Regions from separate parts of the Phyllobacterium sp. NPDC097923 genome, predicted to be linked through region 2. Evidence: predicted binding sites of a transcription regulator. Region 2 holds the regulator's gene; the other holds the start of a gene.
The links. Region 2 encodes LexA, which represses DNA repair genes until DNA is damaged. Its sites were predicted from a motif close to TGTTCNNNNTGTGTTCNG; they were not measured.
Positions count from the first base shown of each region.

Region 1: ACIQWS_RS14635 (helicase-related protein) is a predicted target of LexA. The motif match lies at 1,787-1,804, and genes of this name have one in related genera.

Region 1 is NZ_JBIWBL010000002.1:463,594-475,985, forward strand. Features, by position in the region: gene ACIQWS_RS14625 (acetyl-CoA C-acetyltransferase) at 1-422, shown strand, start outside; gene phbB (acetoacetyl-CoA reductase) at 553-1,278, shown strand; gene ACIQWS_RS14635 (helicase-related protein) at 1,961-5,017, shown strand; gene ACIQWS_RS14640 (RNA-binding S4 domain-containing protein) at 5,032-5,436, shown strand; gene fdxA (ferredoxin FdxA) at 5,764-6,102, shown strand; gene ACIQWS_RS14650 (CarD family transcriptional regulator) at 6,455-7,063, shown strand; gene ACIQWS_RS14655 (M48 family metalloprotease) at 7,114-8,541, opposite strand; gene thiQ (thiamine ABC transporter ATP-binding protein) at 8,784-9,536, opposite strand; gene thiP (thiamine/thiamine pyrophosphate ABC transporter permease) at 9,529-11,163, opposite strand; gene thiB (thiamine ABC transporter substrate binding subunit) at 11,168-12,187, opposite strand; TPP riboswitch at 12,232-12,348, opposite strand.
Region 2 is NZ_JBIWBL010000001.1:1,494,553-1,506,944, forward strand. Features, by position in the region: gene ACIQWS_RS07530 (ComEC/Rec2 family competence protein) at 1-1,409, shown strand, start outside; gene lexA (transcriptional repressor LexA) at 1,403-2,122, opposite strand; gene ACIQWS_RS07540 (GNAT family N-acetyltransferase) at 2,311-3,153, shown strand; gene ACIQWS_RS07545 (substrate-binding domain-containing protein) at 3,158-4,186, opposite strand; gene ACIQWS_RS07550 (ABC transporter substrate-binding protein) at 4,607-5,869, shown strand; gene ACIQWS_RS07555 (sugar ABC transporter permease) at 5,986-6,933, shown strand; gene ACIQWS_RS07560 (carbohydrate ABC transporter permease) at 6,933-7,763, shown strand; gene ACIQWS_RS07565 (ABC transporter ATP-binding protein) at 7,769-8,779, shown strand; gene ACIQWS_RS07570 (ThuA domain-containing protein) at 8,826-9,608, shown strand; gene ACIQWS_RS07575 (Gfo/Idh/MocA family protein) at 9,718-10,767, shown strand; gene glp (gephyrin-like molybdotransferase Glp) at 10,859-12,067, opposite strand; gene moaC (cyclic pyranopterin monophosphate synthase MoaC) at 12,071-12,392, opposite strand, start outside.

The DNA of each region.
Region 1 (12,392 bases), on a different contig from region 2:
CCGTGGTGCTCATGAGCGAGGACGAGGCCAAGCGCCGCAACGTCAAGCCGCTGGCCCGCATCGTTTCCTGGGCAACGGCCGGTGTCGACCCTGCCATCATGGGCACGGGTCCAATCCCCGCGTCACGCAAGGCGCTGGAGCGGGCCGGATGGAAGGTGGAGGACCTTGATCTGGTCGAAGCCAACGAAGCCTTCGCGGCGCAGGCGCTTTCCGTCAACAAGGATCTCGGGCTCAATCCCGACATCGTCAATGTCAATGGCGGTGCCATCGCCATCGGTCATCCCATCGGCGCATCCGGTGCCCGGGTGCTCAACACGCTGCTTTATGAATTGAAGCGCCGCAACGGCACAAAGGGCCTTGCCACGCTGTGCATTGGCGGCGGCATGGGCATTGCCCTGTGCGTTGAGCGCGTCAAGGACTGATCTGCAAGAATGAGCACGGGTTCGGCGTTTGTCGAACCCGTGTTCCGGCAGCACTAAATTTCCAGGCTGCTGCCACGTCTCTTTTTCAACAACACTAACTTTGATCCAACATGAATTAGGGAGGGGAAATATGACCAAAACGGCAATCGTTACGGGCGGAACACGTGGTATCGGCGCAGCCATATCCGTGGCCCTGAAAGCGGCAGGGTACAAGGTCGCGGCAAATTACGCGGGCAATGACGACGCGGCGAAGAAATTCACGGAAAAGACCGGTATTGCCACCTACAAGTGGGATGTTTCCAACTATGAAGAGTGCGCTGCCGGTATTGCCAGGATCGAGGCCGATCATGGTCCCGTCGCCGTGCTGGTCAACAATGCGGGCATCACCCGTGACGCCATGTTTCACAAGATGACCCCAGGCCAATGGGGCGAAGTGATCAACACCAATCTGACCGGCCTGTTCAACATGACCCATCCGGTATGGACGGGGATGCGTGACCGCAAATTCGGCCGCGTGATCAATATTTCCTCGATCAACGGACAAAAGGGCCAGGCCGGGCAAGCCAATTATTCCGCGGCCAAGGCCGGGGATATCGGCTTTACCAAGGCGCTGGCGCAGGAGGGCGCGCGCGCCGGCATTACGGTCAATGCCATCTGTCCCGGTTATATCGGCACGGAAATGGTGCGGGCCATCGACGAGAAGGTGCTCAACGAGCGCATCATTCCGCAAATCCCGGTCGGACGTCTGGGCGAACCGGAAGAAATCGCGCGCTGCGTGGTGTTCCTCGCTTCTGACGATGCCGGCTTCATCACCGGCTCGACGCTGACAGCCAATGGCGGGCAGTATTTCAGCTGATCCGAAGCAAATCAAAAGACGCCGCGGGCTGGAAACAGCCGGCGGCGTTTTCGTTTTGTGCGGCGGCGCTTCCCGATATTCGCGGCCAAAGGTTAACGGCGTTTCCTGAATCTTGTCCTATTTCCTGCCCATGCGTTCGGGGATTGGTGCGACTCCCGCGCCTTCAGCACAAGATGTAGCCGTGAACAAAACAGGAAAGTGGACAAAGCGCTGATTCGTCGCTGATTCGTTCTTCCTTTGATCGGAGTGTTAATGAAACGGCGCCCCCGAGCCTTGGATTCCTTAACTAACTATAAGGAAATATTGCGATTTTCTTAACAGAGAAAAAAATCGTTGACGGCGGACTGCCCGCTTTTGCGCGGAAAAGCCAAAGGTTAACGGCGGTGGACCGATTCGTTGAAATCCTGTTCCCGCTGATTCAGCATCTTGTGCGACTCGAACCCGGGAAAGCTAGATGTGGCCGTGAACAAAGCAGGAATCTGATCCTATAGCTGATTCGTCGCTGATTCGTTCTGCTCGCGTTCTGTTTCTTAATGGAACACTCCGTGAATCGGTTCGCAATTGTTTATCTTGAGGTCGCCGCATACTTTCTGTCTGATGCCGATAATGCTATCGGATAGTGCATGCCCGGCATGCCTTGCTGGTTCTGGTGAGGCCGTCGTGCCGGTGTTGGATATTTTTGATGAACCTTATGCCTACTCCCGAACTTCCCTTGATCCTGAGCGGTCGTGACGTCACCGCCGTTCTGGGGCCGACGAACACGGGGAAGACTCACCTCGCTATTGAGCGGATGCTGGCGCACCAGACGGGCATGATTGGCCTGCCGCTGCGCCTGCTGGCGCGTGAAGTCTACAACCGTGTTGCCGAACGGGTAGGGCTTGCCAATGTCGCGCTGATCACCGGTGAGGAAAAGATCATGCCGCCCGGCGCGCGCTATGCGGTGTGTACCGTCGAGGCGATGCCGCGCCAGACGGATATGGATTTCGTTGCCATCGACGAGGTCCAGCTTGCCAACGATCTGGAGCGTGGCCACATCTTTACTGACCGCATCCTGCATCTGCGGGGCCGTCAGGAAACCTTGCTGCTCGGTGCGGCCACCATGCGCGGCATACTGGAAAAGCTGCTGCGCGGCATCTCCGTCGTCACGCGTCCGCGCCTGTCCAATCTGACCTATGCCGGCTCGAAGAAGATCACGCGCCTGCCGCCGCGCACCGCCATCGTGGCCTTTGCTGCGGACGAGGTCTATTCCATCGCCGAACTGATCCGCCGCCAGAATGGCGGTGCCGCCGTGGTCATGGGGGCCTTGAGCCCGCGCACCCGCAATGCTCAGGTGGATCTCTACCAGTCGGGCGATGTGGATTATCTGGTCGCCACCGATGCCATCGGCATGGGGCTCAACCTCGATGTCGATCACGTGGCTTTTGCGCAGGATCGCAAGTTTGACGGCTATCAATTCCGCGATCTGTCGCCGGGCGAAATCGGCCAGATCGCCGGGCGCGCCGGGCGGCACCTGCGCGATGGCACGTTTGGCGTGACAGGTCAGGTCTCCGGTTTTTCAGAAGAACTGGTGCAGCGCGTGGAATCTCATGCCTTCGATTCCGTCAAGATTTTGCAATGGCGCACCGCCCGGTTTGATTTCTCCAGCCTTGATGCGTTGAGACGGTCGATCGACACGCCCGCACCGGTAGAGGGATTGACCCGCGCGCTGCCTGCGGTGGATCAGCAGGCGCTTGAATATCTGTCGAAAGACCCGGATATCGCGCCGCTGGCCAACACGCCGGAACGGGTGGCCCTCCTGTGGGATGCCTGTGCGTTGCCGGACTACCGCAAAATTGCGCCGGCGCAGCATGCGGATATTATTGCATCGATCTATACAGATCTCGTCGAACATGGTCATGTTAACGAAACATACATGGGCGAACAGGTGCACCGGGCTGATACGACCGACGGCGATATCGATGCTTTGTCACGGCGGATTGCCCAGATCAGAACTTGGACTTTTGTGTCGCATCGGCCGGGATGGCTGGCAGATCAGGCACATTGGCAAGAAAAGACGCGTGAAATTGAGGACAGATTATCAGATGCACTGCATGAACGGTTGACGAAACGCTTCGTAGACCGCAGGACAAGCGTGCTTATGAGGCGCCTGAGAGAGAATACAATGCTAGAAGCCGAAATTAGCCCTGCCGGGGACGTTGTTGTCGAAGGGCACCATGTTGGACGTTTGGATGGATTCCGTTTCACCACGGACAGCCAGATCGATGGAACCGATGCAAAAGCCGTGAAGGCCGCTGCACAAAAAGCCTTGGCGACAGAGTTCGACAATCGCGCCGAGCGCTTTGCCGCTTCCGCGAACGGCGACTTTGCCCTGGGATCGGACGGGACGCTGCGCTGGATTGGCGCTCCGGTCGCCTCGGTCGTCTCGGGTGAGCAGCCATTGAAGCCCCGAGCGGTGTTGCTGGCCGACGAGCAGCTGACGGGACCGGCACGCGACAAGGTCGCTGCGCGGGTTGACCGCTTCCTCGCCCATCATGTGGATACGGTGCTCAAGCCGCTGGTTGATCTTGCCAACGCGGATGCGCTGGTCGGGATCACGCGGGGACTGGCGTTCCAGCTCGTCGAAAACTTTGGCGTGCTGCAGCGCCGCGATGTGGCTGAAGATGTCCGCGGCCTCGATCAGGATTCGCGCGCGGCCCTGCGTCGTCTGGGCGTGCGCTTCGGCGCCTACCATGTCTTCCTGCCTGCATTGCTCAAACCAGCGCCTGCAGGTCTGCTGACGCTGCTATGGGCGCTCAAGGAAGATGCCAAGGATCGTCCCGGCTATGGCGATGTGGTGCAGGTTCTTTCCGCAGGCCGCACGTCGGTTGTTACCGATCCGGCCTTCGATCCGGCCTTCTATCGCCTCGCGGGCTACCGGCTGCTCGGACGCCGTGCCGTGCGCATCGATATTCTCGAGCGTCTGGCCGATCTCATCCGTCCGGCACTGGCATGGAAGCCGGGAAGCGGAACACGGCCCGACGGTGCCTATGACGGCACGCGTTTCGTCGTCACCCCGGCCATGATGTCCATTCTCGGCGCAACAGCCGACGATATGGAAGAAATCCTGAAGAATCTCGGCTACCGCTCGGAAGCAACCGATGCAGCCGTTGTGTCGGCCAAGGTTGCCGAACTCGATGCGGTTGCTCAGGCACCTGCCCTGCAGGAAACGGCTGCCGCTGCGCCGGAAGGTACCAAATCGGTGCCGGCGGCCGAACCGGTTGGTGATCCGATCGTCAAACCGGTTGTCGAGGCTGTGGCAGCCGTTGCGGTTGCCGAAGAAGCGCCTGCGGCTGCTGCTGAAACCGCAACTGCTCCAGCGGCGGAAGAAGCACCCAAGCCGGTGCTGCTCTGGCGCCAGGCTCCCCGCTTCGAAGGCCGCAACAACAACCGCCGTCCACAGGGCGGACGCGAGAATCAGCGTGAACCGCAGGCCCGCAATGGCAACAGCCAGGGCGAGGAGCGTCAAAGCCGTCCGAACCGCAATGCCGGTCCGCAGGGCGAGCGCGGTGAGCGCAAGGATTTCCGCGGCAAGGGCGGCAAGCCCGGCGGAGGCGACCGCTCCCGGCAGGAAGGCGGCAAGCCCTCCGGCAAGCCGCAGAACCACGGCAAGCGTCCGGAGCGGGAAGAACGCCCGGTCAAGATCGACATGGACTCCCCCTTCGCCAAGTTGCTGGCGTTGAAGGAGCAGATGAAGAAGTGAGGGTTTGACCCTAAATGACGGGAACCGACAGGCAGCGCATCGACAAGTGGCTGTTTTTCGCGCGAGTGGTCAAATCCCGTTCCCTCGCTGCAAAGCTGGCATCGGGCGGCAACGTCCGGGTCAATAAGGACAAGATCGACCAGCCATCACACGGGGTCAAACCCGGTGATGTGCTGACGATCACGCTGGACCGGCGCATTCTCATTTACAAAGTTCTGTCCGGCGGCACCCGGCGCGGACCCGCCGAGGAAGCGCGGACACTGTATGAGGACATTTCGCCGCCGCCACCGCCGAAGGATGCCATGAGCCGCTTCGACATGCTGCCCAGACGCGATGCGGGCAGCGGCCGTCCCACCAAGCGCGAACGGCGGGACGTCGACCGGCTGATGAAGGGCCGGGACAACGGCTCGGATGATTGACGCATCCGCGTTGTGGTTTGCCGGGCAAAACGCCGAAACATCGAAATTATCTCCAAATTCGTCGGCGGGACTAAAATATTATTTCCGCAACACCTATATTAGAGGACAATGGTTGCTTGTCGGCAGGTCATCGCGATGCGATGAATGGCACGCTGCGGACTTGGACAATAGCTCGGTCCTGATGTGATGAAGACAATCCTTTTGCACGTCGAGATTTTTCGGGCCGCGTTCTGGTGCCGCAGTCCGTTTTCCCCTCTTGTCAGGCCGGTGCCAAATCGTTACCTCAACCGCTGACACGCTGACTATGGTGTCTTCAGGAGCCAGTAAATGACATATGTTGTGACCGACAATTGCATCCGCTGCAAATATATGGATTGCGTTGAGGTCTGTCCGGTCGATTGTTTTTACGAAGGTGAGAACATGCTCGTCATCCACCCGGATGAGTGCATCGATTGCGGCGTGTGTGAACCGGAATGCCCTGCGGAGGCCATCAAGCCGGACACCGAGCCGGGCCTCGACAGCTGGTTGCAGCTGAATTCGGAATATGCGGAAAAATGGCCGAATATTTCGGCGAAGAAAGATGCGCCCAGCGATGCCAAGGAAATGGACGGCGTCACCGGTAAACTCGAGAAATACTTCTCCCCGGAACCGGGCGAAGGCGACTAAACTTATTCGGGGTGCCGCAGTTGCCCGCAAGACTGATTTGCCCTGAAAATCAAGTCTTGCAATGCGTTTAGTTTGCGCTTGTGCAGCAAAAAGTTGATTCTGATCACTTTTCGTGTTATGGTGCTGCGATATGTTGATCATTGGACGTCAATTTCGTGGCGCTAAAGCATAAATCACCAATCGGCTAGATTTTTTCCGGACTTAACAGTTCAGGTTGAGGTTCTTTGATTGTGACCCGTCCTGCTGTTTGGTCCGGATTGCTTTGCGTGAAAATATTGGCGGCCGACAAACCGGGTTCCGGTTTCCAGTGATTGGTTTAACCGGTGCGTTTTGCCGGGCGCAGCAGGGAGTAATGAAGCGCATGACAGCAGTTCCGCAGAAAAAGACCGCCCAGCGTATCGGATTCAAGACGGGTGAGTTTATTGTATATCCGGCTCACGGCGTAGGCCAGATCGTCAATATCGAAGAACAGGAAGTTGCGGGCCACAAGCTCGAACTTTTCGTGATTGACTTTCAGAAGGACAAGATGCGCTTGAAGGTACCGGTTGCAAAGGCAACCGCCATTGGTATGCGCAAACTCTCAGAAACAGATTACGTCGACCGTGCGCTGAAGGTAGTTCAGGGACGGGCCCGTATCAAGCGCACCATGTGGTCCCGCCGGGCGCAGGAATATGATGCCAAGATCAACTCGGGCGATCTGATTTCCATTTCGGAAGTTGTCCGCGATCTTTTCCGTGCCGACAATCAGCCGGAACAGTCCTATTCCGAACGCCAGCTCTATGAAGCAGCACTCGACCGCATGGCCCGTGAAATTTCCGCCGTCAATAAGATGTCGGAAACCGAAGCCGTCCGTCTGATCGAAGTCAATCTCGCCAAAGGTCCCAAGCGCGGCGCGAAGACTGAAGAAACCGAAGCTGATGCGGACATTTCCGTTGAAGACGAACAGGAAGAAGCCGCGTAACAGCGGGTTCATCCCTTTCAACAAAAAGCCCGGTTTTACCGGGCTTTTTGTTATTCGCTGATGATCTTCACCTTGTCGCCGACGGAAACCGTGCCGCCGGGCGGCAGGGCGTTGATCAGCCGGAAGAGATCCAGCTTGCGGTCCGTGCCCATGATCTGGCTGGAGAGACTGGCGAGCGTATCGCCCGCCTTGACCGTCACGACGCGGATCCGCAGCGGCTTGATGTTGGCCTTTTCCTGCGCCGTCAGCAAATGGAAGCTCTGCGTCACCGTTTGCGCTGCCGGCATCAGTGCCGTGCTGCCCGTGGGCGCTGCCGTCAGGAAGCGATAGATGCGGTCGCCCGAATTCACGACGAAAATATCGAATTCCCAGCGGTCCGCCTTGGCTTTTGCCGTGGCGGCGGGCATGCCGTTGAATGTCGTCGCCTTGACGCTGGCATTGTCCAGGCCGGTAACCCAGCCGCTGCGCATGTAGTCGACCATCGATGTCTTGCCGGAAACCTGGGTTCCGTCAAAGCGGATCGCGACTTCGCCGGGTCCGGTTGCCATGACGGCGGCTGCGGAATTGTCGATGACAAAACCATCCGGCACGGTGAAGCTGACACCGAGCAGCGGGTGCACGAAGGTGCGGCCGCGGACATAGCCTTCTTCCGGCGTGTCGCCATAGAGCAGCCCATCGATCCCTTGCAGGAAGGAATCGCGGTCCGTCGTGCCGACACCGGGTGCACCGATCTTGCGGGCATGGCCGCGCGCCAGCTCGATGCGCTGCGGCGCGGAAGGATGGCTCGCCAGGAAGTCGAGGCTGGCATCGGTGGCGCCGGAGACGTTGCGGAAGTCCGCATAGGCGGCCATTGACTGCAGGAAGCGCGCAGCCGCAAACGGATCATACCCGGCTTCGCCGATCATCTTGATGCCGATGGCATCCGCCTGCAATTCCTGATTGCGCGAGAACTGCGCCATGCGCAGCTTGCCGCGAATGAGCGCCTCGCGGCCCGCCTGGTCGTCCTGCAGCACTTCCGACACAACGCGGCCGGCGATGACGGCTTCCGCTTCGCGCTGCTGGCGTTCGATGCCGTGATTGGCGATGACATGGCCCATTTCATGGGCAATGACGGCGGCAAGCTCCGCGCTGTCATTGGCCAGCGCAAGCAGGCCGCGGGTCACATAGAGATAGCCGCCCGGCAGTGCGAAGGCATTGATGTTGGGCGAATTGAGGATGGTGATGCGATAGGTATGGGTCGGATTGTCCGATACGGTGGTCAGATTGCCGACGACCTTGGCAACCATGCGTTCGAGCCTCGCGTCCTTGTACTCGCCGCCATAGGTGGCCAGGATGCGGGGATGCTGTTCGGCGCTCAGTTTGGCCAGCCGGTCATTCTTCGAGACATTGTCGACGATGACAGGGCTTGATGACGGGCCGAGCGCATCTTCCTTGGTGACGTTGAGCACCTGGCAGCCCGACAGAAAGGCGAGCAGCAGCGTCGTCGAAACCACGGTCGTGCTTCGTACTGCCGGATGGAACCGTCGATTGCCGATGGGGAGAATGTGCGAACCCAGAATCATGTCCTCATGTCGTGCGGCGCCAGTGCAAACGCTAAAGCCAAGTTCTCACTCGTCTTTTGCCTGCGGAATCGGTGTGCTTACTTTCTAGCTAGCCCGTTGAGCAGGCTGGGGCAAGAATTACATTGATTTCTTATGAGACCCATTGAGTACAAAATATGTCAAAGTGATAACTCTTGCGAGCCGAGATATTTTCGCAACAGGGAGGGGCCTTTGGCCGAGAGCAATTCGCCCGCGGGCCCCGATGCTGCCACATGGCCATTTTCGAGAAAGAACAGCGTTGATGGTAAACGCAAAGCATCGTCTGGATGGTGGGTGACCATCACCACAGTCATTCCAGTATCTTTTTGCAGTTGTCCGACCAGATCAAGCATTTCATGGCGCAATGCTGGACCAAGTGAAGCAAAGGCTTCATCGAGCAACAGTACAGGCCGGTTGCGCACCAGCGCCCGGGCGATGGCAACGCGTTGGCGTTCCCCGCCCGACAGTGCCGCCGGTTTGCGCGTCTCCTTGCCCGCAAGCCCGACCTTGGCGATGGCGTCGTGGACCGCCTGCTGATCCGCCGCGTCGAGGTGCAGGCCCGGCCTGCGGCCAAGACCGACATTGGCGGCAACATCGAGATGGGCAAAAAGATTGTTGTCCTGAAACACCATGGAAACCGGGCGCCGGGATGGTTCGACATGCGTGACATCGGCATCGCCGATCAGCACGCGGCCGGAGAGCGGTGCCTCAAAACCGGCAATGAGATTGAGAACCGTGGATTTGCCCGCGCCGCTCGGCCCGATGATGGCGGCAATGGACGACGGTGCGATGGCAAGGTCGAAACGCATGGCCATGTCGCCGTAATCGAAGCGCACAGCATCCAGCCGGATCGCGGCGCCGCCGGTTGTGATCTTTTCCGTTTGTTCAGCCATCTCTTGCATTGTCCTGTCGGGCGAGGCTGGCCGCACCGCGGTCTGCTGCGAACATCAAGAGCAGACACAGGACCCCAAGGATCAGCGCCAGTCCCGCTGCATCCTGTGTGCGATAACTTCCCATGCGCTGCAAGAGCAGGAAAGGCAGGGTCTGGATGGAATCATTGCCGAACAGCGCGATGGTTCCAAGATCGCCCAGCGACAGGGCCATGGCGAACGCGAAGGCAACACCCATGGGCAGGCGCAAAGCCGGCCAGTCGATCAGGCGCAGCCGATCCCAGCCGGTGATGCCGAGCTGGAGGCAAAGCCGGTTGTGGCGGCTTGCAGCCGTATCCCAGGCCGGGCGCAGGATGCGGAAGGCAAAGGGCACGGCCATGGCGGCATTGACGCCGATGACCATGACGGGTGCAAGGCTGAACGGGTTGATGGCGTGGCGCGAGAGGATGAACCAGCCGGCGCCGATGACAATGGGCGGCACCACCATGATCAGGCTCGCCCCCAGATCCAGTGACCGTTCGAACAGACCCGGCGAAACCGTTCGCCGTCGGCTCTGTTGATACTCCCGGGCGATGACAAGCGACAGCGACAGCGCGAGGGAGAGCAGGGCTGCAGCCGCGCCAAGCACGATGCTTGTGGCAATGGCGCGCCAGACGATGGATTCGCTCATCAGGCGCGCCAGGTCGGTGCCAAGCCCGGAGACAACGGTTCCGCCCATGGGCAGGCCGACAAAGAGCAGTCCGAGGAGAATGATCGCTGTATTGACGCATTGCGCTGCACGGCCCGGCCGCTCGAAGCGCCGCGTGGTCGTCTGGAGACTGAAGCCTTCATCCGCCGGTTTGCCCGTCAGGCCGAGCAGCAGCAGCACGGCGATGGTCAGGCCCAGTTGCAGCAGTGTGAGCGAGACCGCGCGGGCAATATCGAAATCGAAATGCAGGGACTGGTAGATCGCCACTTCCAGCGTGGTGGCACGCGGTCCGCCGCCCAGGGTCAGCACAATCGTGAACGAGGTGATGCAGAGCATGAAGATCAGCCCGGCAATACCGGACAGATTGCGGCGGATGACCGGCCATTCGATCAGGCGGAAGCGTGCCCAGCCGCCCATGCCGAGCTGCGCGGCGAGTTTCCAGTAATCCGACGGAATGGAATCAAGGCTTGCAAGCACCAGCCGCGTCGCCAGCGGCAGGTTGAAAAAGACGTGGGCGAGAAGGATGCCGGGAAGCCCGTAAATATTGGGTATGGTGTCTATGCCGAGGCTGCTGAAAGCAAAGGCCAGCAGGCCGTTGCGGCCATAGATGCTGGTGATGCCGAGCACCGCGACAAGCGCGGGTAAGGCCAGAGGCAGGGCAAACAGGCGCAGAATCAGCGCGCGGCCGGGAAAGGCGGGATGTTCATGCAAGGCGCGCGCGAGTGGAATGGCAAAGGCAACCGCAAGCAGCATGGACAGGAGCGCCTGCACCAGCGTGAACCGCGCCACCCGCCACAGATAGCTGTCGAATGCGGCAAAACCTTCCACGCCGCCGCGCAGCGCTTCGGATGCGAGACTGAGAAGTGCGCCACCCGCAAGTGCCGCCAGAAAGGCGAGGGCGTATGCCCCCGCCCAAGGTCTGAAACTGCGGATGGCAATCACAATGCTACAGGCTCATGGCCGCGAGCCACTCATCGATCCAGGCTTTGCGGTTCTTGGCGACCTCCTCGGACGGGAAGGCCAGGGTCTTGACGGGTTGAACAAGGGTTTCGAAGGCCGGGTTCAGCGCGTCGGTGGTTTTCGCAGCCGGATACATCCAGTTGTTTTCAGGAATCGCATCCTGAAACGCCGGGCTGGTCATGAAGGCAAGAAACTGCGCCGATAGCGGGTTTTTCACCCCGTTGACGGTCTGGGCCGCGACTTCTACCTGCAGGTAATGGCCTTCGCTGAACGAAATGGCCTTATAGCGGTCCACGCGCTCGGCGATCAGGTGATAGGCCGGGGACGTCGTGTAGGACAGCACCAGCGGTGCTTCGCCCTTGGTGAAGAGGCCATAGGCCTCCGACCAGCCGGGCGTGACGGTCAGCACGCGGTCTTTCAGCTTCGCCCAGGCTTCTCCCGCCTTGTCGCCATAGACCGACTTGACCCAGAGCAGCAGGCCGAGACCGGGCGTCGAGGTGCGGGGGTCTTCGATGACGATCTTCTGCTTCGGGTCGCCTTCGGCCAGTTCCTTCAGGCTTTCCGGCGGGGTCTTCAGCTTCTCCGAATCATAGATGACGGCGAAATAGCCGTAATCGTAGGGAACGAAGGTATCATCCTTGTAGCCGCCGGGGATGTTAACAGCGGAGGTGTCGATGCCATGGGGGGCAAACAGGCCGGTTTGCCTGGCCTCGTAGGTCAGGTTGGTGTCGAGGCCGAGCACCACATCCGCCTTGGTTGACTCGCCTTCCAGCTTGACCCGGTTGAGCAGGGCAACGCCATCGGCAACCGCCACGAATTCGACCGTGCAGGCACATTGCTTTTCGAAGGCTTGCTTGACCTTCGGGCCGGGACCCCATTCGGCGGTGAAGCTTTCATAGGTGTAGACGGTGAGTTTGCCTTCGGCATGGGCGGTGCCAAGGGGAATGACGGCGAACAGAGCGGTCACAATGGCCGCTGTTTTTACAATAGTCTCGAATGGCCGCATCGGCGCCTCCTATCAGCAGTGTTCAAAAGGATTGGTGCGCCGGCAAATCTGCCGCGTCTAATCCCTCCGCCGGTACAAACCGGATCAGGTTCCGCGGGTTGGCAGGGTCTCCCCGTGCGCCTCTCAGCCGGTCCATGCGACCGGCACCCCGTTAGAGCGTGACAAGGATAGAGGTTCGGCCGGAGCCGTGCAAGCGGTCGATGCT
Region 2 (12,392 bases):
TTCCGGACTTTGCCGCGCGCCATCCCATCAAGAAATTTTCGGCATGCGCAGCGCTGCTGGCGTCGGCATTCTATCTGCTGCTCTCGGGGATCGACGTGGCGGCCCAGCGCAGCTTTGTCATGCTGGCAGTCATGCTTGTCGCCATGACCGTGGACCGGGCGGCGCTGTCGCTGCGGAATGTTGCCCTGGCCGCCTTGGTAACCATTGCCATCGCGCCGCACGAGGTGATGGGACCAAGCTTCCAGATGTCGTACTCGGCCACAGCCGCACTGATCGCATTCTACGGCTGGTGGTCGCCGCGCAGGGCCGGCCGGACCGCGCGGCGTGCCTCCGGCAACAGCCTGTTGTTGCGGCTGCCCGGCAAGATCGGCGATCATATCAGTGATGTCGCGCTGACATCCCTGGTCGCCGGTTCGGCCAGTGCGATCTTTGCCGCCTATCATTTCAACAATACGGCGCCGCTCGGGCTGATCGGCAACGCCTTTGCCTTGCCCGTGGTCTCGGTTCTGGTCATGCCCTTCGCCGTACTGGCGCTGTTGCTGATGCCGTTCGATCTGGATTTCCTGCCGTTCGCCGTCATGGAACGCGGCATCGAGCTGGTGGTGTTCATCGCCCATCACGTTGCCGCACTCTCGCCCTCGGGCAATCTCGGTCCGATGCCGCAGCCGAGCCTTATCCTGATGAGCGTGGCACTTGTGATCCTGCTTCTCACGACGTCGTGGTTGCGTCTGTGCGGTCTGCCGCTGTTTGCTGCGGCCATCCTGATCATGGCACGCACAGCGCCGCCGGATATCGTCCTGTCGGAGGATGGCCGGCTGGCCGGTGTGCGCAATGGCACGGCATTGATGATCAATCGCCCGCAGGGCGGCGCCTTCACGTTAAACAACTGGCGGCAGGGTTTTGGGCTGGAACAGATCGTCAAACCGGCGCGGATCGGCAAAGAGGCAGCGGAGGGTGCCTTCGAATGCGCCGGAAAGCTCTGCCTGGCGCGCGAACCGGGCGGTCTCATCATCGCCTATACGGATGATCCCGCGCAAAGGAACCCCGCATGCAGCGAGGGGAATATCGTCGTGCTGGGCTTTGCCGGTGTGGACACCGATTGCCCTGTTCCGGGCCCAATGGTGATCACGCGCCGCGATCTCGCCTTGAACGGTGCTGCGGAAATCCGGTTCGGTTCCGGCGGGCAAGGGCAGGGTGACGTGACGGATCTATCGAAAGCCGGAGAAGCGCTGGAGCAAAGGGTGCAGTCGGCCCGCCTGACCTGGGCGATCGGTCCGCCGGACCGACCCTGGAACAAGTACCGCACTCATTCCAATGCGGCGCGCAACCGGCCGGAGCATTCACGCAAGGCCCACGCGATCGAAGGCGTCCCGAACAATGTCGAACGGGACGCGGCGGCCGGTCAGTAACGGCGGATCAGGCCGACGAGCTTGCCCTGCACCCGCACGCGGTCCGGTCCGAAAATCCGCGTTTCATAGGCAGGGTTGGCGGCTTCCAGGGCAATCGAGGCACCCTTGCGGCGGAACCGCTTGAGGGTGGCTTCCTCATCATCGACCAGCGCCACGATGATTTCGCCTGGGCTTGCGGTGTCGCCGCGCTTGATGACGACGGTATCGCCATCAAAAATACCCGCTTCGATCATCGAGTCGCCCTTGACCTCAAGCGCATAATGTTCGCCGCTGCCGATCATATCTGGCGGAAGGCTCAGCATGTGGGTCTGGTTCTGGATCGCGGAAATCGGCACACCAGCGGCAATCCGGCCCATGACCGGAATGCTGACATTGGCAGGCATGTCCATATCGTTGGAGGCGCGCGGCTGCGGCTTGGGCGGTGCAACATTGCGTCCGAGACTGCCCTCGATGACGCTCGGCTCGAACTTTCTCTGGCTGTTGAGGCCGGGTGCGATGGAGTCCGGCAGGCGCAGGACTTCCAGCGCGCGTGCCCTGTTCGCAAGCCGGCGAATGAAGCCGCGCTCTTCCAGCGCAGTGATCAGCCGGTGAATGCCGGATTTGGAGGCCAGATCCAGCGCATCCTTCATTTCGTCGAAGGATGGCGGAATGCCCGTCTCCTTCAGACGCTCATGAATGAAGAGAAGAAGTTCATGTTGTTTACGCGTGAGCATCGGCGATCCTTTAGCAGGGAATCGGAAAAACAAAACCAGAACAAACACTATCTGTTCCAGCATTGTTCTACAAGTGCTTAATATTCCGTTGCGGCAATGCTGGAAGCTTGGTTACGAAGCATGTGGGGGCAGAAATGCACCCGTTCAGGGTACTGTTCCGTCGGTTTCCAACTGGATATCACAATATCATGACAGCTTTCATCCGAATCGCCGAGCGCCAGGACCTTGACACCATCATCGACTGGGCAGCTGCCGAGGGCTGGAACCCCGGTTTGGACGATGCGGACGCATTCTGGGCCGCGGACCCCAAAGGCTATCACGTGCTTGAGGTCAATGATGAACTGACGGCAGCGGTCTCGCTGGTCCGCTATGCGAGAGACTACGGCTTTCTCGGCTTCTACATGGTGCGTCCGCAATCGCGCGGGCTGGGTTTCGGCTGGTCGCTCTGGCAGGATGTGCTGAGCGGATTTGCCGGACAGACCATCGGCCTTGATGGTGTCGTTGCCCAGCAGGAAAACTATCGGAAGTCGGGGTTTGTCTATGCCCATGCGAATTACCGCTATGGCGGCGCCCCCGGCTGCAGGGCACCCGTCAGCGACGATATCGTCGCCATCGATGCGCAATGGATCGGCGCCGTCGCCGCCTATGACCGTCAATTCAATCCCGAACCACGGGAATCGTTTATCCGTGCCTGGCTCGGCCCGTCCGGCTCGCGCCACGGCCTGGCCTGCATTGCCGACGGAAAAATCGCGGGGTATGGCGTCGTGCGCGCATGCCGCGAGGGTTGCAAAATCGGTCCCTTGTTTGCCGAAACCGAAGAGATCGCCGACCGGCTGTTTCAATCGCTCGCAGCAAAGGCCGGGGATGCACAGGTCTTTCTGGATATTCCCGGGACCAATGGGGCCGCGCGGCGCCTGTGCGACCGGTACGGTCTGGCGCCGGTGTTCGAAACCGCACGCATGTATCGCGGACCGGCGCCCGAATTGCCGCTCGACCGGATTTTTGGCATCACAACCTTCGAATTGGGCTAGGCACTCACCGGCGCGGGGCGACGGGCGGACCGCTCGATTGGCGCAGGATGAGTTCGACCGGCCATATCTCGTGGATGTTCTCGACCGGCTCGCCGTCAAGGACGCGCACCAGCAGTTCGGCGATACGCGACCCGGCGGAGCGGATCGACGACCGGGTGGTGGTCATGGCGGGGACCATGTTGCTGGCATTGAGATAGGGGAACACGTCGTCATGGGCGATCACCGAAACTTCCTTGCCGAGTTCGTAGCCTTTTGAACGGATGGCGCGGAAAATGCCGAGCGCCGTCATCATCGAGCCGGCGAGAATGGCGGTCGGATGCGGCGTATAGGACAAAAGCCGCTGCGCCTCATGAAAACCGGTTTCGTCGGAAAAACGCTCATGCACGATGAAGCGCGGATCGACGGCAATGCCGCGCTCCAGCAATGCTTCGCGATAACCCATTTCGCGGTGTTCGGAAAAGGTGTGGCCCTTCAGCCCGTCGATCATCGCGATATGCCGGTGGCCGAGATCGATCAGGTGCGATGCCGCCTGCCGGAAGGCGCCGGCATTGTCGATATCGAGCCAGGCATGCGGGGCGGCGATATTGGTTCGCCCGTGCAGCACAAAGGGAAATTTCGCTTCCGTCAGCATGGCAACCCGCTCGTCCATCAGGGTGGGGCCGGTGACGATGATGCCGTCCACGCGCTTGCTGGAAATCAGCCGCCGGTAGGCCGCAAGCTCGTCATTGTTGATGCTCGGGCTCATCAGCAGGTCCATTTCGTGCTGCGACAGCTGCTCGGCCAGACCGGAAAAGAACTCGCTGGTGTGCGGACCGAAACGTTCGCTGCGGTCGCGCGGCATCAGGATGCCGATGGCGCCGATGCGGCCGATGGCAAGGCGCCGGGCATTGGCATTGGCGCTGTAACCGAATTTGAGAGCCGCCTGGCTGACGCGTTCGCGCGTCGCCTTGTTGACTTCAGGATAGCCGTTCAGGGCGCGACTGACGGTCGTTTGCGAGAGGCCCAGTTGTTCAGCCAGTTCCTTGAGTTTCATGGCAAGCAATCCAGTACGGTCTGTTCAGGCAATGCAGATATGACTCCAAATAATAAACATAACCAGAGGCTAAATTCAAAGCGCTTTGGTAAATTGCTCGCGATATTGTGATCCGCGAGCGGCGCAGTGCTGTTTCAACAGGGCGGCAGCCCGGAATTCACGTTCTCAGCAATACCGTATAATGCACTGTAACATATATATAATAATTCATTTCTCCATGCGGTTTACCTTGATGTCTGGCTTGTGCCGCCAATTTGCGGCTTGACAGGTGAAAGAGCCTTTGTCATTTTTCATTCAAAGCGCTTTGAATTTTGATGTTTCAAATGATTTCCAAAGCGCTTCAGGAGGAGTTTTTGAAGAGGGGCCAAGCATCGTTGCGATGTACGGCAGCCGATTCTGTCAGATTTTTGGGAGGAAATCATGAAAGCCAAATCATTCATTGCGACCCTTTTGACCACGACCTTGCTGGCTTCAGGGGCTTTTGCCGCCAATCTGGCGATTGTATCCGGCGACACCGGCAATGGACGCGAGTTCCTGCGCAAGCAGCTTGACCAGTTCGAGAAGGAAACCGGCCACAAGGTGTCCATCGTTGCCATGCCAGCCAACAGTTCCGACAATTTCGGCCAGTACCGGCTGTGGCTCGCCGCCGGCAATACCGACATCGACGTCTACCGTACCGACGTGATCTGGGCGCCGCAACTGGCCGACCAGTTCCTCGACCTGAAGGAAGCCGCCAAGGACGTTATCGATCAGCACATACCGTCGATCATCGAAAGCCAGACCGTCGGCGGCAAGCTGGTCGCCTTGCCGATGTTCACCGACGCCCCGGCGCTCTACTACCGCAAGGACCTGCTGGAAAAGTACAAGAAGCCGGTGCCAAAAACCTGGGACGAGATGGCGGCAACCGCCAAGGAAATCCAGGACGGCGAGCGGGCGGCTGGCAACAAGAGCATTTATGGCTTTGTCTTCCAGGCCAATGCCTATGAGGGCCTGACCTGCAACGCGCTCGAATGGGTAAAATCCTCGGGCGGCGGGCAGATTGTCGAGGCGGACGGCACGATTTCGATCAACAATCCGGAAGCCGCAGCGGCCATCGACCGCGCCAAGGGCTGGGTCGATACCATCTCGCCCAAGGGCGTGCTCGCCTATACCGAGGAAGAAGCACGCGGCGTCTGGCAGACCGGCAATTCCGTTTTCATGCGCAACTGGCCCTATGCCTATGCGCTGGCCGGGGCCGATGGCAGCGCCATCAAGGGCAAGTTCGACGTGGCGCCCCTGCCGAGCGGCAAGGATGGCCAGAACTCCGCTGCAACGCTTGGCGGCTGGAACCTGGCGGTTTCAAAATATTCGAAGGCGCCCGAAGAGGCGATCAAGCTGGCGCTGTTCCTCGGCTCGCCCGCACAGCAGAAGGCGCGGGCGATTTCCCAGGCCAGCATGCCGACCATCAAGGTGCTCTATGACGACAAGGACATCGCCGCCGCGCAGCCGCTCATTCCAAACTGGAAGCCGGTGTTTGAAAATTCCGTTCCGCGCCCCTCGGCGCCGACGAAGGTGAAATACAATGAAGTGTCCAACATGTTCTGGAGTGCGGTCCACGATACATTATCGGGCAATGGCACCGCTGCCGAAAACCTTGAGCTTCTGGAAGCAAAGCTGACCGAACTCAAGGGAAACAGCTGGTAGACCCCTGCCAGCAAAAGGGCACGGTGCGGATGGCGTTCACAACCTCCCGAACCCCGTTCGCACCGTTTGCCTGACGCTTTCGCTTCATCCGGAACCACACGGGCAGGAATACGAGCATGACGCCTTCCACCGCACGTTCAGAGCTTTTGCGGCAGCGCGCCCGCTCGGCGCAGCTGTTTCTCATTCCGATGATCATCGCGCTGGCCATCGTTGCCGGCTGGCCCTTGCTTCGGACAATCTATTTCTCGTTCACCGATGCCTCGCTGACCAATATGAGCGCGGCCAAATGGGTGGGATTCAAGAACTATCTGTCGTGGATCCAGCTGAAAAGCGGCCGCACGATCTTTTCAGGACTTCTGGTCGATCCGACCTGGTGGAACGCCGTGTGGAACACGGTGCGCTTCAGCATCATCTCCGTGGCGCTGGAAGCCTTTTTCGGCATGATCGTCGCGCTTGTTCTGAATGCCGAGTTCAAGGGCAGGGGCATTGTCCGCGCTGCCATCCTCATTCCCTGGGCGATCCCGACCATCGTGTCGGCCCGCCTGTGGGGCTGGATGCTGAACGACCAGTTCGGCATTCTCAACGATCTGTTCATGCGCCTTGGTTTCATCAGCCATCCCATTGCCTGGACGGCGAGTGCCGATACGGCCATGACGGCGGTGCTGATCGTCGATGTCTGGAAGACCACGCCCTTCATGGCGCTGCTCATTCTGGCAGGCCTGCAGATGGTGCCGAAGGACATTTATGAAGCCGCGCATATCGACGGCGTGCATCCGATCCGCCAGTTCTTCCGCATCACGCTGCCGCTGATCAAGCCGGCACTGATGGTCGCCATCATTTTCCGCCTGCTTGATGCCATGCGCATTTTCGACCTGATCTATGTGCTGACGCCCAACAGCTCGCAGACCAAGACCATGTCGGTACTGGCGCGGGAAAATCTCATCGAATTCGACAAATTTGCCTATGGCTCGGCACAGTCGACACTGCTGTTTCTGGTGATCGCCCTGATGACCGTGCTGGCGATCTGGCTTGGCCGCGTGCGCCTCGATGGAGGAGACCGCTGATGATCTGGAATCTCACCAAGAACACGGCGTTTTACGCGCTCGTCACCCTGATTGTCGTGCTGGCGGTCTTTCCGTTCTACTACGCCATCATCACCAGCTTCAAAACCGGCAGCAACCTGTTCACCGTCGAGTATTTTCCGTCGTCGTTCTCGCTGGAAAACTACGTCTCGGTCATCAATGCCGGCAGTTTCACCCGCAATCTGCTGAATTCGCTTGTCGTGTCGACACTGGTGGTTCTGCTGGCACTGCTGATCGCCGTCACCGCATCCTTTGCACTGGCCCGTGTGCGGTTTCGCGGCCGCTCGCTGCTGCTGCTGACCATCCTGTCCGTCTCGATGTTCCCGCAGATCGCGGTGCTGGCGGGCCTGTTCGAGGTCGTGCGCTTTCTCGGCCTCTACAACACGCTGTGGAGCCTCGTCTTTTCCTACACGATCTTCACACTGCCGTTCACCGTGTGGGTGCTGACCACCTTCATGCGCGATCTGCCTGTCGAAATCGAGGAGGCGGCCATCGTCGATGGGGCCACTCCCTGGGTCATCATCACAAAGGTATTCCTGCCGCTGATGTGGCCGGCGATGGTAACGACCGGACTGCTCGCCTTCATCGCGGCGTGGAACGAGTTCCTGTTTGCCCTCACATTCACGTCTTCGACGGAGGTGCGCACGGTGCCTGTCACCATCGCGCTTTTGTCCGGAGCCAGTGCGCATGAAATCCCGTGGGGCACGATCATGGCCGCATCCGTCATCGTGACGGTGCCGCTCGTTGTTCTCGTCCTGATTTTCCAACGCAAGATCATTTCCGGCCTCACCGCCGGCGGCGTCAAGGGGTAACTCAAATGACAGCTATTCATCTCAACAATGTCCGCAAGTCCTTCGGTACGTTCGACGTCATCAAGGGGGTCGATCTGGAAATCAGCCCGAGCGAATTCATGGTGTTCGTCGGCCCTTCCGGCTGCGGAAAATCCACGTTGCTGCGGTTGATCGCCGGGCTTGAGGATATCACCGCCGGAACGCTCGCCTTCGACGACAAGGTGGTCAACAGCCTGACGCCGTCACAGCGCGGCATTGCCATGGTGTTCCAGTCCTATGCGCTTTATCCGCACATGACGGTGTTCGACAACATGGCGTTCGGCCTGAAACTGGCCAAGAGCGGCACAGACGAAATCAAGCGGCGGGTGAACGAGGCAGCGGACATGCTGCAGATCACCGCCTATCTCGACCGGCTGCCGAAACAGCTTTCCGGCGGCCAGCGCCAGCGCGTGGCCATCGGCCGGGCCATCGTGCGCGATCCGAAAGTCTTCCTGTTCGATGAACCGCTGTCCAATCTCGATGCGGCCCTGCGGGTGCAGACACGGCTTGAGATCGCCAAACTGCATGCAAAAATGCACGAGACCACGATGATCTACGTCACCCACGATCAGGTGGAGGCGATGACGCTTGCAGACCGGATCTGTGTGCTGCGCGACGGCATCGTTGAGCAGGTCGGTACGCCGCTGGAGCTTTATGAGAAGCCGCAATCGGTCTTTGTCGCCGGTTTCATCGGGTCGCCGAAGATGAATTTCCTGACCGAGAAACATGCGGATACCTACCGCGCTCACACGCTTGGCGTGCGGCCGGAGCATCTCGAAATCAAAGACAAGGGCGGCACCTGGAACGGCAAGCTGATCCTGTCAGAAAACCTCGGTTCCGAGACCTATCTCTACATCGATATTGGCGCGAAGGACCCGCTTGTCGTCAGACAGGACGGGACTGCAAGCCAGCAGCCCGGCGAACTGCTCCACATTTCGCCTATCAACGACAATGTCCACCGCTTCGATCAATCGGGCAGGCCGGCAGCGTCAAACTGAACTGAGCATCCTCCCAACCGCATATGCAATGAATAGGAAGACAAAGATGACCATCCGCACGCTCGTCTGGGGCGAAAATGTTCATGAACAGCTGAACAAGACCGTCGCCGAAATCTACCCCGAAGGCATGCACAACCAGATTGCCAAGCTTCTGAAGTCCGACAGCAATATCTCGGTCAAGACCGCCACCCTGCAGGAACCCGAACACGGCCTGACCGACAAGGTACTGGATGAAACCGATGTGCTGATCTGGTGGGGGCACCGCGCCCACGGCGATGTTGCGGACGACGTGGTCGAGCGCGTTGCCAAGCGCGTCTGGGAAGGCATGGGTATCATCGTTCTGCACTCCGGGCATTTCTCCAAGATTTTCAAGCGCCTAATGGGCTCGCCCTGTGCGCTGCACTGGCGCGAAGCCGGTGAGCGCGAGCGGCTCTGGGTGGTCAATCCCGGCCATCCCATCGCCAAGGGCCTGCCACGTTATTTCGAGCTTGAAAACGAAGAGATGTATGGCGAGCCATTCTCCGTGCCGGAACCGCTCGAGACGATCTTCGTGTCATGGTTTCAGGGCGGCGAGGTGTTCCGTTCCGGCCTGACCTACCGCAAGGGCGCGGGCAACGTGTTCTATTTCCGTCCCGGCCACGAAACCTATCCAACCTATCACGATGCGACGGTCGGGCTTGTCCTGCGCAATGCGGTGAACTGGGCCTATAACCCCAATCGCTATCCGGAGCTCAATACGGCACCGAACACGCCGGTCGAACAGGCCATCGAGCCTATCACCGCCCGCGGCGGCAGCCTGCATGAAGCTGGCGAGGAAGGTTTCCGCTAAACACCGATCCGATCGGGGACGGCCCGCGCGCGGCCGTTTCCAATATCCGCAGTATCAATGCCGGCACCGCGTTGCAGCGTGCGGCACATTCATGTGAAGGACTGGACCAATGCGTCTTTTGATCTTGGGTACCGGCAGTATGGCCAATTCCCATGCCAAGAATTTCGCTGAAATCGAAGGGGTAACACTGGCAGGCGCGGTGGATGTCGATGCGGGCCGGGCGGAAGCATTCCGCGCGGAATATGGCATCGAGCGGGCATTCACCTCGCTGGAGGAGGCACTGGCCTGGGGCGATTTCGATGCGGTGGCCAATGTCACGCCCGACAGCATCCACCACGCCACGACCCTGCAGTGCATCGCGGCGCGCAAGCACGTGTTCTGCGAAAAGCCGCTTGCGGCCAATTATGAAGATGCAGCCGAAATGGCCGATAAGATCGAGGCGGCGGGTCTCGTCGGTATGGTGAACCTGACCTATCGCAATGTCGCGCAGCTGCAGGCGGCCCGCAAGCTGGTCACCAGCGGCCAGATCGGCAAGGTCAGACACGTGGAAGCATCGTACCTGCAAAGCTGGCTTGTCTCGAAAATGTGGGGTGACTGGCAGACGGAAAGCCGCTGGCTCTGGCGTTTGTCAAAGAAGCACGGCTCCAACGGCACGCTTGGCGACGTCGGCGTGCATATTCTCGATTTCGTCGTCTATGGCACCGATACGGAAATCGACGAGGTGTTCTGCCGCCTCAAGGCATTCGACAAGGCGGAAGGCAATCGCATCGGCGAATATGAACTCGACGCCAATGACAGTTTCACCATGACGGTAAGCTTCACCAATGGCGCGCTGGGTGTCGTCCATTCAAGCCGCTGGGCCACGGGCCATGTCAATGAGCTGCGCCTGCGCGTCTACGGCGACAAGGGTGCATTCGAAGTCGTGCACCGTCATGACGGCTCCAAGCTGCTGGTCTGTCTCGGCGATGACGTGGAAACGGCGGTGTGGAAAGAGGTCGAGGTCGAGCCTGTCGCGACAAACTATCAGCGGTTTGTCGAGGCGGTCAAACAGGGCAAAACACTCGAACCATCTTTCCGGCACGCGTCTAGGTTGCAAAAAGCAATAGACCTTGCCAATATAACGGAAAGTGACCGTAGAGAGCACCGGTTAACTGCCTGATTTGAGTATAAGAATTGCCTTGGGTTGCTCTCAGGCGATACCGCTCTGGAGTTGTGGACTGACCCATGACTCCAGAGGCCCGGTTTTTAAATCAGCGTAACATCAGGATTGTACAGGGCGAACCGGCGGCAAGGGCTGGCGCATGCGGTTCGCGGATGATCAGGCCATTGGCGTCGGCGAGGAATTTCAGCATGGATGAATCCTGCAGCGGAAACGGCGTCGCGGTCAGCGTGCCATCCGGTCCGGTGACGATGCGCGCCCGGACATAGTCCTGCCTCTGGTCATTGGTCGGCATATCAGTGCCGAGAACCGCAGCGCGCAGATCGGGCGTGTGCGATAGTCCCATGAGGGTGCGGATAAGCGGCGTCAGGAATATGTGCGCACAGATCAGGCTGGATACGGGATTGCCGGGCAGGCCGAGAATGCGCATGCCTTGGAGATGGCCGAACATCAGCGGTTTGCCGGGACGCAGGGCGATTTTCCAGAAATCGAGTTCCATGCCGCGCGCGGCAAGGGCAGGCTGGACCAGATCATGGTCGCCAACCGAGGCGCCGCCCAGTGTCACCAGGATATCGGCCTGCGCTGCAACAGCGCGATCCAGCGCGTCGCTCAGCGCTTCGAGCCGGTCTTCGGCAATGCCCAGATCGATGGCGATGCCGCCCGCATTGCGAACGATTTCAGCCAGACCATAACTGTTGGAAGCAATGATCTGGTCGGGCCGGTAGCTTTCGCCGGGGCTGACCAGTTCATCGCCGGTCGCCAGTATCGCGACGCGCGGACGCCGCACGACGGACAGATGCGGATGATCGGCGGATGCGGCGAGGGCAAGGGCCGCCGGATCAAGCTGCCGGCCGGCGGCAAGCAGGACATCGCCGCTGTTGAAATCGAGGCCGGCCGCGCGGATGTTGCGGCCAAAAGCAATGGTCTCGACGATCTCCACCTCGTCGCCATGCGGCAAAGTGTTTTCCTGGATGACCACGCTGTCGGCACCCGTCGGCACCGGTGCGCCGGTGAAGATGCGCACGGCTTCGCCCGGATCGACCGAGCCTTGGAAGGCATGTCCGGCAGCGGATTGACCCACCAGCTTCAGGCGGACAGGCACGCTGGCGACATCGGCGGCGCGCACGGCATAGCCATCCATCGCCGAGGCGGCAAAGGGCGGTTGCTGGCGGCGGGCATGCAGGTCGGCAGCGAGCACGCGTCCGCCCGCATCGCCGAGCGCAACGGTTTCCGGTTCCAGCAGATCCACATTGGCCAGGATGCGCCGCAGCGCTTCGTCAACCGGAAGGAGGTCTGCCATCGTTCAATTCCCGTCTGAAGTTTCCGCGGACCAATCGCCGGATTTTCCGCCCGATTTCTGCAACAGGCGAATATCCTGAATGATCATACCCTTGTCGGCGGCTTTTGCCATGTCGTAGATCGTCAGGCATGCAATGGAAACCGCGGTGAGCGCTTCCATTTCGACCCCGGTTTTGCCCGTCAGCTTGACGGTGGCACGCACCCGCAGACCCGGCAGGGCCTTGTCGGCATCGATATCGACGCTGATCCTGCTCAGAAGCAGCGGATGGCAGAGCGGAATGAGGTCATGGGTTTTCTTGGCGGCCATGATCCCGGCGATGCGGGCC